Regions from separate parts of the Roseateles sp. GW823-FHT07B05 genome, predicted to be linked through region 1. Evidence: predicted binding sites of a transcription regulator. Region 1 holds the regulator's gene; the other holds the start of a gene.
The links. Region 1 encodes sigma-54, which starts transcription at its own class of promoters, with help from an activator protein. Its sites were predicted from a motif close to TGGCANGNAANCTGCTTT; they were not measured.
Positions count from the first base shown of each region.

Region 2: a site for sigma-54 is predicted at 2,302-2,319, ahead of glnA (type I glutamate--ammonia ligase). Genes of this name have one in related genera too.

Region 1 covers NZ_JBXAGX010000003.1:163,176-167,739, reverse strand. The annotation lists gene AC1Q7O_RS08925 (thiol:disulfide interchange protein DsbA/DsbL) at 1-45, shown strand, start outside; gene lptA (lipopolysaccharide transport periplasmic protein LptA) at 91-693, shown strand; gene lptB (LPS export ABC transporter ATP-binding protein) at 693-1,448, shown strand; gene AC1Q7O_RS08910 (RNA polymerase factor sigma-54) at 1,603-3,096, shown strand; gene AC1Q7O_RS08905 (AraC family transcriptional regulator) at 3,160-3,996, opposite strand; gene AC1Q7O_RS08900 (DUF4148 domain-containing protein) at 4,121-4,483, shown strand; gene AC1Q7O_RS08895 (alpha/beta fold hydrolase) at 4,531-4,564, shown strand, end outside.
Region 2 covers NZ_JBXAGX010000001.1:569,830-574,393, reverse strand. The annotation lists gene glnL (nitrogen regulation protein NR(II)) at 1-195, opposite strand, end outside; gene AC1Q7O_RS02285 (hypothetical protein) at 219-701, opposite strand; gene glnA (type I glutamate--ammonia ligase) at 813-2,228, opposite strand; gene AC1Q7O_RS02275 (competence/damage-inducible protein A) at 2,391-3,182, opposite strand; gene AC1Q7O_RS02270 (EI24 domain-containing protein) at 3,188-4,021, opposite strand; gene AC1Q7O_RS02265 (sterol desaturase family protein) at 4,070-4,564, opposite strand, start outside.

The sequences.
Region 1 (4,564 bases):
GCTGCGGCAGATTTCCTGATCAGGTTGTCGCGAGGGAAAGGCTGAGGCCAGGCTCAGGCCCATAGAATGGCCTGCAACTTCCGTGCCGCCATGCTGCCCCGCCTATCCCTGCTGCTCCTCGCACTCGCTGCCTGCGCCGCCCATGCGGAGAAGGCCGACCGCACCAAGCCCATGGTCTTCACGTCGGACCAGCGCGGCTCCGTCGACGGCGTGAACCAGCGCACCGAGCTGCAAGGCAACGTCGTCATCACCCAGGGCAGCCTCATGCTGCGCGCAGAGAAGGTGGACGTGCGCGAGACCCGCGACGGCTACATCCAGGCTTACGCCAATGGCGCCACCGGCAAGCCGGTGACGTTCCGCCAGGGGCAGGACAAGCCCGGCGAGTCCATCGAGGGCGTGGCCGACCAGCTGGAATACGACACCCGCACCGAGACCATCCGCTTCATCGGCAGCGCCACGATGCGCCGCATGCGTGGCAGCACGATCACCAACGAGGTGTCGGGCGCCGTCATCCTCTATGACAGCCGCAGCGAGGTGTTCACGCTGGAGGCCGGCAACACGTCGCCCAACCCCAGCGGCCGCACCCGCATCGTCATCATGCCGCCCGCCCAGCCCGACGACCCGGCCTCCGCGCCGGCGCCTGGCCTGCCGCTGAAGCCGTCCACGACGCTGACACCGGGCAAGGCCTCGTGATGGCGCAGGCCTGCACGAGCCGGCTCGAAGCCGAGGGCCTGGCCAAGACCTACGGCGTCCGCAAGGTCGTCAAGAACGTGCATGTGCGCGTCGACTGCGGCGAGGTCGTCGGCCTGCTGGGCCCCAACGGCGCCGGCAAGACGACCAGCTTCTACATGATCGTGGGCCTGGTGCGCTCCGACGCCGGCGTCATCCGCATCGACGGCGCCGAGGTGCAGCGCCAGCCCATCCACGCCCGCGCGCGGCTGGGCCTCTCCTACCTGCCGCAGGAAGCCTCCATCTTCCGCAAGCTGACGGTCGAGCAGAACATCCGCGCGGTGCTGGAGCTGCAGCAGGACGAGCGCGGCAAGGCGCTGTCCAAGGGCCGCATCGACGAGCTGCTGAACGGCCTGCTGCACGACCTGTCCATCGACGGCCTGCGTGACAGCCCGGCGCCGGCACTGTCGGGCGGCGAGCGCCGCCGCGTCGAGATCGCCCGGGCGCTGGCCACGCAGCCGCGTTTCATCCTGCTGGACGAGCCGTTCGCCGGCGTGGACCCCATCGCCGTGCTGGAGATCCAGCGCATCATCGGCTTCCTGAAGGCCCGCGGCATCGGCGTGCTCATCACGGACCACAACGTCCGCGAGACGCTGGGCATCTGCGACCGCGCCTACATCATCAGCGAGGGTGCCGTGCTGGCCGAAGGCACGCCGGACGAGATCGTCGCCAACGCCGATGTGCGGAAGGTGTACCTCGGCGAGCATTTCCGGATGTAGGGATGGTGAGCCCCTCGCCCATCCTCGCGGCGCTGAACGCGCGCGATTCCGGTCGGTCCCCCGAGGGGACGGCGATGCTCACGGCATTGAGCCGCTCGCACATCGCCTGCGGGCCGGCTTGGGAGCGGCCCGGCGCCGGTCCGCGGGTCACACCATGAAACAGACCCTCCAGGTCCGCCTCAGTCAGCACTTGGCGCTGACGCCCCAGTTGCAGCAGTCCATCCGGCTGCTGCAGCTGTCGACGCTGGAGCTGCACCAGGAGGTCGAGCAGATGCTGGCCGCCAACCCGCTGCTGGAGGCCGAGGAAGAGTTCACCGTCAGCGCGCCGGAGCTGGCCACCAATGCGCCGGCCGAGGCCGGCACGGAGGCGTCGGCCGGGGAGTCCGAGGGCGGGGAGTCTGCCGAGCTCAGCGGCGAGGACTTCGGCGGCACCGAGCGCGAGGACTGGGAGAACGGCACCGAGCGCGACGACTTCGACGGCATCCGTGAGCTGCCCAGCAGCAGCCCGTCCAGCGGCGACGACGACGGCGAGCGCGAGAGCCAGGAGTCCGCCGAGACGACGCTGGCCGAGCACCTGGCACAGCAGCTGGCCGGCCTGAGCCTGTCGGCCGCCGACCGCGCGGCGCTGCACGTCGTCATCGAGTCGCTGAACGAGGACGGCTACCTCGAAGACCCGCTGGAGGACATCGCCACCGCGCTGGCCGGCGACGACCCCGAGGACCGCGACGAGCTGCTGGACCACCTGCGCATCGCGCTGCGCCTGCTGCAGAGCCTGGACCCGGCCGGCATCGGCGCGCGCGACCTGTCCGAATGCCTGGTGCTGCAGCTGCGCGCCCGGCCCAAGAGCCCGGCGCAGGCCATCGCCCTGCTGATCTGCAAGAGTCATCTGGAGCTGCTGGCCCGCCGCGACATGCGCCGGCTGATGGCCGAGACCGGCGCCGACGAGGCCTTGCTGCGCGAGGCGCAAGGCCTCATCACGCGGCTGGAGCCCAAGCCGGGCCGCCGCTTCGCGCAAAGCGCGGCTGCGGCCATCGTGCCCGACGTCATCGTGCGCAAGGTGGGCCGCGAGTTCCGCGTCATGCTGAACCCCGAGGTGGCACCCAAGCTGCGCATCAACGAGCTGTACGCGAACGCGCTGCGCGCCACGCGCGGCGGCATCAGCAACTCGCCGCTGGGCGGGCAGCTGCAGGAGGCGCGCTGGTTCATCAAGAACATCCAGCAGCGCTTCGACACCATCCTGCGCGTCAGCCAGGCCATCGTGGAGCGCCAGCGCGGCTTCTTCACGCACGGCGAGCTGGCCATGAAGCCGCTGGTGCTGCGCGAAATCGCCGACGAGCTGGGCCTGCACGAGTCCACCATCTCGCGCGTGACGACGGCCAAGTACATGGCCACGTCCTGGGGCACCTTCGAGCTGAAGTACTTCTTCGGCTCGGGGCTGAGCACCGAGGCCGGCGGCGAGGCGTCCAGCACCGCGGTGCGCGCGCTGATCAAGCAGTTCGTCGCGGCCGAGGACATCAAGAAGCCGCTGTCCGACAGCGCGCTCGCGGCGATGCTGGAGGAACAGGGCATCCAGTGCGCCCGCCGCACGGTGGCCAAGTACCGCGAAGGCATGAAGATCGCGCCGGCGAATCTGCGCAAGGCGTTGTGAACGAGGCGCTGGCCTTGCTCCAGTCGCTGCGCGAGATGTCGGTGCGGCGGCTCTCCTGACCGCTCAATCCTGCGGCAGCTCCGCCTTGCGCCACTCCCGCGGCGACTGCCCCGTGTGCGCGCGGAACGCGCGTGACAGCGCCGCCTCGCCGCCGTAGCCCACGTCCATCGCGATGTGCTTGAGCGAGCGGCCCTCGCGCAGCCCTTTCTGCGCCAGACCGATGCGCCAGCGCTGCAGGTAGACGCCCGGCGTACAGCCGACGACATCGCGGAAGCTGTTGGCGAACACGGTGCGCGACATGCCCGCCGCCGCCGCCAGCTCCTCCAGCGGCCAGTCGCGCTGCGGCGCCTCGTGCATGGCCACCAGCGCGCCGCGCAGCTTCGGGTGCGACAGCCCGGCCAGCATGCCGGACTCGACCCGGCCCTGCGCCATCAGCTCGCGCAGCACCCAGATCAGCAGCACCTCGAACAGCCGGTCCAGCATCAGCTGGCGGCCGCAATACGTCGCCTCGGCCTCGGCGAACAGCTGCGCCAGCACCGGCGCGCAGCCGGGCACCGACGCCAGCGGCAGGCACACCCAGGCCGGCAGCGCCGCGGCGATGGGATGGCCGGCACCGCCGTCGAAGGCCATGTGGGCGCACAGGAACTCGGCACCGCACGCCGGGTCCGTCACGAAGCGGTGGGCCAGCGGGCGCGGGTAGAGCAGCAGGCTGGGCTCGGTGATGCGCAGCGGCTCGGGCACGCCGTCATGGTGGACGGCCACATCGCCCGACCGGATCAGGTGCAGCTGGCCGCGCCCGGCCTGTGGCACCAGGCTGTTGACGCCGCACAGCGCGCCGGTCTGGAAGGTCTCGGCGCGCACGGCGAAGTGCGTGAACAGCGCGGCAAGTCGGTCGGCCATGATCGGTACCAGATGCAAAGTTAAACGTACTTTATGGCATCTCAGGTACACCCATCGTCGGCACAGTTCATCCCTGTCGCAAGACAGATCCAACGCCCCCACCGACACCTTCCAGGAGCCTGCCATGACCCGCCAACCCAGCTTCAACCGCGCCGTCCTCCAACTGCTGTTCGCCGCCGCTGCCGTCACGGCCGGCGCGTCCGCCCAGGCGCAATCCTTCGTGTCCGACCCCGAGTCGGGCTACAGCGTCAGCGTGCAGTCCACCGTGTCGCGCGCCGAGGTGCTGGCCGAGCTGAAGGTCTACCAGGAATCGGGCCTGGCCGCCGCCGAGCGCGTGGCCAGCGAGACCGGCGCCTGGAACAGCCCCGCGCTGCAGGCCGCCCGCCAGCGCTATGCCGCACTGCGCCACGGCGAGCGCTATGCCGCCCTCGTCGCCGAGTACGCCGCCCGCCGCGGCGAGACCGTCCGCCCGGCCAGCAAGGCCTGATCGCCCCCTGCCCCGCAAACCCGTCACCCCCGAAAAGGAAACCCGCCATGTCCGCCTTCACCCGCCTCGCCCTCGCCGCCA
Region 2 (4,564 bases), on a different contig from region 1:
GTCGAGCAGCCGGTGGGCGTCGTCGAACCAGTCGGGCAGCTGGGCCTTGTGCACCGCGCGGCGCGACAGCCGCATCGTGTTCTCGAAGGCCGCGTTGGCGAACAGGCATTCGCCGTCGGCGCTGACGACGACCACCATGGTCGCCAGCAGGTCCAGGCCGGCGAATTCGGCCGGCAGCAAAGAGGTTTCAGTCATGGGGCGCCGAGGCGCCGTGCGCCTCAGGGAAGCTTGGAGATTTCGCGCTTGAGCGCCTGCACGTCGGCCTCGTAGCGGGCCACGTTGTCCTTGAGCTCGGCCATGCGGTCGAGGTACTTCTGGTAGTTGCGCTCGTCGCCGCGGCGCTCCTGGCCGGCAGCGAACTCCTTCTGCGCATTGCCCAGGCGCTCCTCGGCCTGACGCAGTTCGGTCTGCAGCACGCGGCGGCGCTCGTCGTCGCGCACGCGCTGCTGGCCGGCATCCACGCGGCCTTCAGCACCGCGCGCCTCCGAGGACGATGCGGCGGCCGGCGCGCGCGGCTTGGCCGTCTGCACGACGGTGATGGGCGTGCCCTCGATCGTGCGGCAGCCCTTGTCGTGCGCCTCCTTGGCGGAGAGCGCGTCGGTGTAGAGCACCGGCGGGCCGGGGCAGCGGTACACCGTGCCCTGGGCCTGCGCGCCCAGGCTGGCAAGGACGAGCAGCGGGGCCAGCAGTCGGTTCAGCATGGCGGCATTGTGGACCAGGAGCATGGGCAGCAATGGACATGAAAAAGGGGCCGCAGCAGCGGCCCCCTTTTGCGGGGATGACCCAGGCAGCGGTGAGGCTGCCCATGGCCATCACAGCGCGTAGTACATGTCGAATTCGACCGGGTGCGTGGCCATGCGGAAGCGGGTCACTTCCTGCATCTTCAGGTCGATGTAGGCGTCGATGTAGGCATCGGTGAACACGCCACCCTTGGTCAGGAACGCGCGGTCCTTGTCCAGGTATTCCAGCGCCTGGTCGAGGCTGTGGCAGACGGTCGGGATCTTCGCGTCTTCTTCCGGCGGCAGGTGGTACAGGTCCTTCGTGGCGGCTTCGCCCGGATGGATCTTGTTTTCCACGCCGTCCAGGCCGGCCATCAGCAGGGCGGCGAAGCACAGGTACGGGTTGGCGGAGGGGTCCGGGAAGCGCGCCTCGACGCGGCGGCCCTTGGGGTTCGCCACGTACGGGATGCGGATCGAGGCCGAGCGGTTCTTGGCCGAGTAGGCCAGCTTGACCGGGGCTTCGAAGCCAGGCACCAGACGCTTGTACGAGTTCGTACCCGGGTTGGTGATGGCGTTCAGCGCGCGGGCGTGCTTGATGATGCCGCCGATGTAGTACAGCGCGAAGTCGCTCAGGCCGGCGTAGCCGTCACCGGCGAACAGGTTCTTGCCGTCCTTCCAGACGGACTGGTGAACGTGCATGCCGGAGCCGTTGTCGCCCACCAGGGGCTTGGGCATGAAGGTCGCGGTCTTGCCGTAGGCGTGGGCGACGTTCTGGATGATGTACTTCTGCAGCTGCGTCCAGTCGGCGCGCTCGACCAGCGAGCTGAACTTCGTGCCGATTTCCATCTGGCCGGCGTTCGCCACTTCGTGGTGGTGAACTTCGACGGGGATGCCCATCTGTTCGAGGATCAGGCACATCTCCGAGCGCATGTCCTGGCCGCTGTCGACCGGGGGCACGGGGAAGTAGCCGCCCTTGACGGTGGGACGGTAGCCGGAGTTGCCGTGCTCGTATTCCTTGGACGAGTTCCAGGCGCCTTCTTCCGATTCGATCTTGAAGAACGAGCCGGACATCTCGTTGCCCCAGCGGACGCTGTCGAACACGAAGAACTCGGGTTCCGGGCCGAAGAAAGCGGTGTCGCCCAGGCCGGAGGACTTGAGATACGCCTCGGCGCGCTTGGCCAGCGAACGCGGGTCGCGCTCATAGGCCTTGCCGTCGGTCGGGTCGATGACGTCGCAGGTCAGGATCAGCGTCGGCTCTTCGAAGAAGGGGTCGATGTTGGCCGAGTTGGGATCCGGGATCAGCAGCATGTCCGAGGCTTCGATGCCCTTCCAGCCGGCGATCGAGGAGCCGTCGAACGCGTGGCCCGACGTGAACTTGTCTTCGTCGAAATGGGAGACCGGCACGGTGACGTGCTGTTCTTTGCCACGGGTATCGGTGAAGCGGAAGTCGACGAACTTGACTTCGTTCTCCTTCACCAGGTTCATCACATCGGCGACGGTCTTGGCCATCAATTGCTCCTACGGGATCGAGGGGGTGGGTTGCCGCTGGAAGCGCACACGCGCCCCAGCCACGGGGGAAAGCAAAGCAGTTTGCATGCCAGATGCACCGACATGGGTTGCAGCTCGGCTGCTCGGGTCATTATCGTTGTGGGGCCGGTGATGGCCAGGGTTCTATCGCACCATCTCGGTGCTGATGGATGCACCAAACTGAATCACGCCCTCTTTCAGTGCGGAATAGGCGGCTTCCAGCTGCTCAGCGCTGCCCTTCACGCCCAGCTCGATGCAGCGGCCCCACTGGGGGTGGTCGACGCTCGGCAGGCTGAACACCTTGATGCCGGCGAAGTCGGCCTCCACCCGCTCCATCAGAGGCGTGAGGCTGGCTTCCATGGCCCCCTGGACGATCAGCGAGCGCTCCGTGACCCCGACCTGGCGATGCAGTTGCGGGTAGCGGTCCAGCACCCAGGCCATCATCGGATGGGCCATGACGGGGAAACCTGGCACGAAGTGGACGTTGCCGACGAAGAAACCCGGAATCTTGTTGAAGGGGTTGGGAACGATGCCCGCGCCCTCCGGAAACACGCCCATCTCGAAGCGGCGCACCGTATCGGGGTGATCCGCGTCGACCGTCTGGCCCTGCTCGGCGGCCATCTGCTGCACGCGCTGCCAGATCAGCTCGCGCGCCTCGGCGTGCAACGCCAGCGGCCGGCCCAGCGCCGCGGCGGCGGACTGGCGGGTGTGGTCGTCCGGCGTGGCACCGATGCCGCCGCAGCTGACGACGAGGTCGCCGCTGGCGAAGGCCTCGCGCAGCCGGGCGGTCAGCTGCTCGCGGTCGTCGCCCAGGTACTGCGCCCAGGACAGCTGCATGCCGCGCTCGGCGAGCAGCTCGATGAATTTGGCGAGGTGCGAGTCGCGGCGTTTGCCGGACAGGATCTCGTCGCCAATGATGATCAGTCCAACTTGCATGGGCTTCAGGCTCCCGGGAGAACTTCGGAGATGACGACCGGCTCACCGGCCCGCTGCGCCTGCAGCGCCGCCAGCGCGTAGTGCGTGAACCAGGCCGTGGAGAACGCAAACACCAGCGTGTAGAGCCAGATGGCCAGCAGCACGGTGAAGGGCGCAAAGATGATGCCGGCCACGCCGGAGACGGCCCAGACCAGCGACGGCACGGCGCCCAGGTAGCCGCAGACGACGCCCATGGCCAGCATGGGCACGCGGTGGACCTTGAGCAGCGCGCGGCGCTCGTCGGCCGAGGCGTGCTCGGCCAGCACGTCGAAGCCGAACACGCGGTAGGTCAGCCAGCCCCAGATCAGCGGCGGCAGCACCATGACCAGCGGCGGCACCAGCCACAGCGGCATGGACAGCACGATGAGCACCAGCGCCAGCAGCGTGGCGCCCAGCGACGCGAAGACGCTCTGCGCCAGCGTGCCGCCGCGCTTCTTCTCCAGCAACGGGAAGCGCCGCTCGGCGACGAGCCGCACGATGGCCGGCGTCATGCACAGCGCCACCAGCAGCAGGCTCAGCAGGATGACGACGGGCAGCACCCCGGCCAGCACGACGATGTTGGCCAGCACGCTGCGGAAGGACTGCAGGCCGAACGAGTCCAGCCAGCGCAGCAGGCTCTCGACGAGCAGCCAGCTCTCCAGCGTGGCCCGCACGCTGGCGATGGCGCCTTCCCAGAAGAAGAACATGAAGCCGAACGCCAGCACGCCGGAGACGACCAGCGGCAGCAGCGACAGGCCGATGACGCGCGGATGCAGGCAATAGGCGGCGGCGCGCCAGAAGGAGTCGATCAAGCTGTTCATCGGGGCCGGAGTATCCCCGCGCACGGCCTGGCGTGACTCAGGGCATGGTCAGTGCCACACCAGCCGCACCAGCCCCAGCCACTGCTGGCGCCAGAAGCCGCGGCCGTAGTCGCGGCCGCCCTCCTCGGGCAACTGGTCGCGCACGCCGGTGGGGTCGAAACGGTTGTCGAAGCTGGCCGTGCGGAACAGCTGGTCCCAAGCCGTCAGCAGGATGCCGAAGTTGTGCCCGCCCAGCGTGCCGCGGCCGTTCGTCTCATGCCCGATGCCGATGCTGTGGTGCAGCCGGTGGAAGCGCGGGCTGACCAGCAGCCGCTCGCCGAGGGCGCCGAAGCTCAGCCGCACGTTGGCGTGCTGCAGGCTCTCATGCAGTTGCGTGATGACGGTGATGGCGACGAACTGCCCCGGCTCCACGCCGATGAAGCGGGCCAGCAGCGCGAACGCGGTGCCGAGGATGACGTCGTCCAGCAGGTGGTTGCGGTTGTCGCTCCACATCGTCATCTGGCGCTGGCTGTGGTGCAGGCTGTGCAGCGCCCACCACCAGTT